2 linked regions of the Celeribacter indicus genome follow. Each later gene encodes a partner of the first gene's protein in a complex. Links are inferred from orthologs where the notes say so. Each region holds a gene or a part of one and is shown on either strand. Other genes may lie near its edges.

Region 1 (3,343 bases):
CGGCGCGTCCCCGTTCCCCTGGGAAACGTCCTCCTCCCCGTCGCGGATGGCGCGCACGGTGCCGGGCGCGGTGGCGAAGACGTCGACGCCCGTCCAGACGTCCCCCATCGCGGGCAGGGCGAAGTCCGTGCCCTTGTGACCGTCATAGGACAGCGGGCCGCAGGTGAAATCGGCCGCGCCGGGGCCGGGGTCGGTATCGACGTAATTCTGGATGTAGCAGCTTTCGCCCGGTGTGCAGTCGAGCGGCAGGGACAGCACCGGATCGCGGGCGAGGGCGGGTGCGGCGAGGATCGGAGCGGCGAGGACGAGGAGAGGCAGAAGGCTGGCGCGGCGCATGGGGGTCCTCCGGTCATTGGTCGCAGGCTCGCGCAGCGAAAAGGCCCCGTCAAGGTGACGGGGCCTTTCGATCCTGTTTGTCCGTGTGTCCCGGCCGGTCAGTCGGCGGTCAGAAGCGGCGGCTTCTTCGACCGGCCGAGGCGGGGGGCACCCGGTTCCTCGACCTTGAGGTCGATTTCGCCGTCCTTGACGCCGACCCTGACGACGCCACCCTTCGCGAGCTTGCCGAAGAGAAGCTCCTCGGCGAGCGGCTTCTTGATGTGCTCCTGGATCACGCGGCCGAGCGGACGCGCGCCCATCTTGTCGTCATAGCCCTTTTCGGCCAGCCATTCGGCAGCGGGGCGGGTGAGTTCGATGGAGACGTTGCGGTCCATGAGCTGCGCCTCGAGTTGCAGCACGAACTTCTCGACCACCTGGAGGATGACCTCCTTCGGCAGCGGCTGGAAGGACACGACCGCGTCGAGGCGGTTGCGGAATTCCGGCGTGAAGGTGCGCTCGATCGCCGCCGTGTCCTCGCCCTCGCGGCGGTCACGGCCGAAGCCGATGGCCTCTTTCGCCTGTTCGGTCGCCCCCGCGTTCGAGGTCATGATCAGGATCACGTTGCGGAAATCGACGGTCCGGCCGTTGTGATCGGTGAGCTTGCCGTTGTCCATCACCTGAAGCAGGATGTTGTAGACATCCGGGTGTGCCTTTTCGATCTCGTCGAGCAGCAGCACGCAATGCGGATGCTGGTCCACGCTGTCGGTCAGCAGACCGCCCTGATCGAAGCCGACATAGCCCGGAGGCGCACCGATGAGCCGGGAGACCGCGTGTTTCTCCATGTATTCCGACATGTCGAAGCGCAGAAGCTCCACGCCGAGGCTCGAGGCGAGCTGGTTGGCCACTTCGGTCTTGCCGACGCCGGTGGGGCCAGCGAAGAGGTAGTTGCCGATCGGCTTCTGCGGTTCGCGCAGACCCGCGCGGGCGAGCTTGATCGCAGAGGACAGCGTCTCGATGGCCTTGTCCTGACCGAACACGACCCGCTTGAGCGTCGCTTCGAGATCCTTGAGCACCTCCGCGTCGTCCTTGGAGACGTTCTTCGGCGGGATGCGCGCGATCTTCGCCACGACCGCCTCGATCTCCTTCGGAGAGATCGTCTTGCGACGGCGGCTCTCGGCCACGAGATGCTGGGCCGCGCCCGCCTCGTCGATCACGTCGATCGCCTTGTCGGGAAGCTTGCGGTCATGGATGTAGCGCGCGGAGAGTTCCACGGCCGTCTTGATCGCCTCGTTGGTGTAGCGGATGTCGTGATGCTCCTCGAAATAGGGCTTGAGGCCCTGGAGGATCTTCACCGTGTCATCCACCGACGGCTCGTTCACGTCGATTTTCTGGAACCGGCGGCTGAGCGCGCGGTCCTTCTCGAAATGCTGGCGGAACTCCTTGTAGGTGGTGGAGCCCATGCAGCGCAGCTTGCCGCCCTGCAACGCGGGCTTGAGCAGGTTGGAAGCATCCATCGCCCCGCCGGAGGTCGCACCCGCGCCGATCACGGTGTGGATCTCGTCGATGAAGAGGATGGCGTCGGGATGCTCCTCGAGCTCCTTCACCACGGCTTTCAGCCGCTCCTCGAAATCGCCGCGATAGCGCGTGCCGGCGAGCAGCGCGCCCATGTCGAGCGAGAAGATGGTGGAATGGGCGAGCACCTCGGGCGTCTCACCGTCGACGATCTTCTTGGCAAGGCCTTCGGCGATGGCGGTCTTGCCCACGCCGGGATCGCCCACGAGAAGCGGGTTGTTCTTGCGCCGGCGGCAGAGCACCTGGATGCAGCGCTCGACCTCGTGGGCGCGGCCGATCAGCGGATCGACATCGCCCTTCTTGGCCTTCTTGTTGAGGTCGACGCAATATTTGGCGAGCGCGGATTCCTTGTCCTCGCCCGGCGCCTGCGCCTGTTGCGCCTGCGCCTCCTCCTCGTGGTCGGCGCCGGTGATCGGGCGCTGTTCACCGAAGGCGGGATCCTTGGCGACGCCATGGGCGATGAAATTCACCGCGTCATAGCGCGTCATGTCCTGTTCCTGGAGGAAATAGGCGGCGTTCGATTCGCGTTCGGCGAAGATCGCGACGAGCACGTTGGCGCCGGTCACCTCGGTGCGGCCGGAGGACTGGACGTGGATCGCCGCGCGCTGGATCACGCGCTGGAAGGAGGCTGTGGGCACGGCCTCCGACCCCTCCACATCCGTGACGAGGGTCGAGAGATCGTCCTCGATGTAATCCAGAAGGGTTTTCCGAAGGTCCTCGAGATCGACGTTGCACGCCTGCATCACGCGCGCCGCGTCGGGCTCGTCGACCAGGGCCAGAAGGAGGTGTTCCAGCGTTGCGAGTTCGTGGCGCCGGGCGTTGGCCAGCGCCAGAGCGGCATGGATGGCCTGCTCAAGGGTGTTCGAAAATGACGGCACTTCGTATGTGCTCCTTCGCATTCGGGGTCTGGAGGGGACGTCTATGGCCCCGCACCCAACCGTGGCCTCATACTCTTAAACTTCGATTGAAAGCCGCGCGCTTCAAGGAAAAAAGTGGCTGACACCGGTAAATTTTCGTGAGGCGCCAAGTTTTGTGCGGTTTGACAGGGGTGGTTCCCTCTTCGGGTAGGGTTCATGTATGGTCCGCGGGCGGTGTTTCAAGGGGCACGGAGAGGGGCCGGGCGCGGCGTCAGAACCGGTCCTTCCGGGCCCGGATCTCCGCGAAGACGGCGACATCGGGTGCATCGGCCATGTCGAGGGCCGATTTCACGGAGGCCGTGTCGGCGCGCAGGAACGGATTCGTGTCGCATTCGAGGCCGAGGGACGAGGGAACGGTCGGTTTTCCCTCGGCGCGCAGGCTCTCGACCTCGGCGATCCTGGCCTTGAGCGCGGCGTTGCCGGGTTCGATCGTCGCGGCGAAACGTGCATTGCCGAGCGTGTATTCATGGCCGGAATAGACCATCGTCTCGCGGGGCAGGGCCCGCAGCCGGGTGAGGCTCGTCCACATTTCCTCCGCC
Region 2 (3,037 bases), 600 kb from region 1 along the record:
GCGGCGGAGGAAATCGAGAAGGCGAGGAGCTCCGGCTGGCAGCGCCGCGCGGCGATGGACGAGAGGTTGACGATCGAGCCGAGCACGCCCTCTTCCTCGCCCTCCACCTTTTCCGCGCGCTTGATCATCCATTTCGCGACCTGCTGGGTCAGGCGCAGCGACGTCATCAGGTTCTGGTCGAGCAGTTGGGCGACATTGTCCTCCTCGACGTTCAGCGGATCGCTCATCGCCACCTGGCGGGAGGCATTCACGAGAATGTCCACCCCATCGAAATTGTCGATGGTCGCGGAAAGGAGATTGGCGATGGTGAGCTTCTCGCGCAGGTCGCCGGCGAAATAGGCGACGGTGCGGTCTTCCGCCTCCGCCGCATCGCCGTACTGCGCAACGAGCCCCGCCTCGTCGATATCCGCGCACATGACATTCGCGCCCTGGGCCTCGAAATGACGCGCGATGGCGAGACCGACGCCGTTGGCCGCTCCGGTCACGATCGCGGTCTTGCCTGTAATGGAAAAGCTCATGGTGAGGGTCCTCGATGCTTTGACGCCCAGACTAGGCGCCCGTTGCGGTCCTGCGAAGGGGTTTCGTGGCGTGAAGCACCTTGAAGCCCGACGTGCCGCCGATCTCGGCAACCGTGCCGAAATGCGTGGCAAGCGTGGCCTCGTAGGGCAGGTGCCGGTTCGCGACCATCCAGAGCATGCCGTTCGGCGCCAACATGGTCGCGGCGGCCGCGATGAAGGCCTGCCCGAGCGCCGGGTCGGCGGCGCGCGAGCTGTGGAAGGGCGGGTTCATCACGACGGCGTCGAGCGGACGGGGCGGCGTGAAGCGGGTGGCGTCCTCCCAGTGGAAGACGGCGCGCGGATCTCCGATATTCTCCCGCGCACAGGCAAGGGCGGCGGCCTCCGCCTCCACCACATGCAGCACCTCCACGCCGTCGTGCGCGAGGATGTGGCGCGACAGATATCCCCAGCCCGCCCCGAGGTCCGCGACCGTGGGCGGCAGGCGTTCGGGCAGCGCCGCGACGAGCGCTTCGGACGCCTTGTCGATCCGGTCCGCCGAAAACACGCCGAACCGCGTGACGAACCCGTCGACAAGGTGAAGGGGGCCGGGGTCGGCCCAATCGGAAAAATCCCCGCCGCAAAAGGCGAAGGCCTTGCCATGGGCCTTGGACACCACCTGTTCCACAGGCACGCGCTTGCGAATGTCCTTGAGAAGGCTGTCGATGCCGTCGGTCTTCTGTCCGTCGACGATCACCCTCTCCCCGCGCCGGACCGCATCCGCGATCAGCGCGCGGGCCTCCGCCTTCGCGCGCGGCACCGCGACGAGTACGAGATCGAACTGTCCCTCCGGCGCGATCCGCGTGTCGTAGCCCTCTTTCGCGAAACTGTCGAAATCGGGTTTGAAGCCCTGCACGATCTGCACCTCCGCACCCTTGAGCACGCGTAGATCCGTACCCGCGCGCGGGCGGAAGACCACCACGCGACGGACCGGCGGCAGCGCGCCGAGGAGGAGGGGAAGCCTGTCGGAAAGCATGGCGAAAAGGCGCGCAGCCTATTCCTTTTCCATGGTGCATTGCAGCGGATGCTGATGCCGGCGGGAGAAGTCCATCACCTGCTGCACCTTCGTTTCCGCAATCTCGTAGGAAAACACCCCGACGACGGCGAGGCCCTTCTTGTGCACCGTCAGCATGATCTCGGTCGCGTGGGAATGCGAAATGCCGAAAAAGCGTTCGAGCACGAGCACCACGAATTCCATCGGCGTATAATCGTCGTTGAGCAGCAGGACCTTGTAGAGGGGCGGGCGCTTCGTCTTCGGACGTGTCTTGAGCGCGAGGCCGACGTCGCCGTCGTCATCGCTGTTGTCCTTGTCGGCCATCATGAGAGGCGAGAGTAACACGCTGTCGTCTCCGGTTCCTGCACTACGCGAAAAGCGGTGTCGCTTCGGCTCGTTATATAGAACCTTTCGCCGCCGAATAAAGAGGGTTATGCCCGAAGCGGCAAAGGAGACCTTACCACATGCCGGGAAAGATTTCGACGATCGCCTTCGATGCCGACGATACCCTGTGGGAAAACGAACAATTTTTCCGCATGACCCAGGCCCGGTTTGCCGATCTCCTTTCCGATTATTCCGAGCGCGCGCATCTTGCCGAACGGCTTCTCGCCGCCGAGCGCCGCAACCTCGGGCAATACGGATTCGGCATCAAGGGCTTTGTCCTGTCGATGATCGAGACCGCAATCGAGGTGACGGAGGAAAAGGTTCCCGCCGCGGTGATCCGCGAACTGATCGGCGCCGGGCAGGAAATGTTGCGCCATCCGATCCACCTGCTCGACGGTGTGGAGGAGACCGTGCGGATGCTGGCGGAGGATCACGACATCCTCCTCGTGACCAAGGGCGACCTGCTCGACCAGGAGCGCAAGCTCGCCCAGTCCGGCCTTGGCGATCTGTTCGACGGGGTGGAGATCGTCTCTGCGAAGACGCCCGCGGTCTATGCCGGGATCTTCTCGAGGCGCGGGCTCGCGCCCGCCGCCGCGGTGATGGTCGGCAATTCGATGAAGTCGGACGTCATCCCGCCAATCGAGGCCGGCGCCTGGGGCGTCCATGTCCCGCACGGTCTCACCTGGGAGATCGAACATGCCGAACCGCCCCTCGATCACCCGCGGTTTCGGCAGATCGAATCTCTCGCCCGCCTTCCAGATCTGGTCTCCGTGCTTGAAATGTAGGCACAGGGAAAAATTCTTTTCGGGCGCTTTTCAGCATGTGGTAGTAAGATGTTGCATCCCCACCAGATATGGGTTTTGCATTTTGGCAAGACCGAGATGCCCAAAAATTTCACGGTTTTCTCACTCCAAGTGCCGTGCTAGGCTCAAATAAACAAGTCGGGCATCCACGATCCGACCAGACGAGGCAGAGTTATGATGATGAGCGACGTGCAAGCGCGACGGTTTCCGCGTGCCGTTACGGGACGTGTTTTTCCCCTTCTTCTGATCACCTTCGCGATGGTCCTTGCGATGTCCGTTCGGGCAATCGCGGCAGAGTATGC

What was found.
Region 2: the proteins of clpA (region 1) and clpS are in contact, whole or in part, in a solved structure (PDB 1LZW), measured with the Escherichia coli proteins. The link is inferred for Celeribacter indicus from one-to-one orthologs.

The regions. Positions count from the first base shown.
Region 1 is NZ_CP004393.1:3,732,426-3,735,768, reverse strand. What follows is about bases 101-3,124. They hold clpA (ATP-dependent Clp protease ATP-binding subunit ClpA), read right to left. Parts: upstream 2,766-3,124; coding sequence 435-2,765; downstream 101-434. Other genes in these bases: gloB (hydroxyacylglutathione hydrolase), read right to left, coding at 3,016-3,124; P73_RS18430 (M23 family metallopeptidase), read right to left, coding at 101-336. Outside these bases: more of P73_RS18430, read right to left, coding at 1-100; more of gloB, read right to left, coding at 3,125-3,343. UniProt on the Escherichia coli protein: ATP-dependent specificity component of the ClpAP protease. It directs the protease to specific substrates. It has unfoldase activity. The primary function of the ClpA-ClpP complex appears to be the degradation of unfolded or abnormal proteins.
Region 2 is NZ_CP004393.1:4,335,297-4,338,333, forward strand. The notes cover bases 211-2,928. They hold clpS (ATP-dependent Clp protease adapter ClpS), read right to left. Parts: upstream 1,873-2,928; coding sequence 1,549-1,872; downstream 211-1,548. Other genes in these bases: P73_RS21150 (SDR family NAD(P)-dependent oxidoreductase), read right to left, coding at 211-518; P73_RS21155 (class I SAM-dependent methyltransferase), read right to left, coding at 550-1,530; P73_RS21165 (HAD family hydrolase), read left to right, coding at 2,013-2,717; P73_RS21170 (D-alanyl-D-alanine carboxypeptidase family protein), read left to right, coding at 2,913-2,928. In the rest of the region: more of P73_RS21150, read right to left, coding at 1-210; more of P73_RS21170, read left to right, coding at 2,929-3,037. UniProt on the Escherichia coli protein: Involved in the modulation of the specificity of the ClpAP-mediated ATP-dependent protein degradation.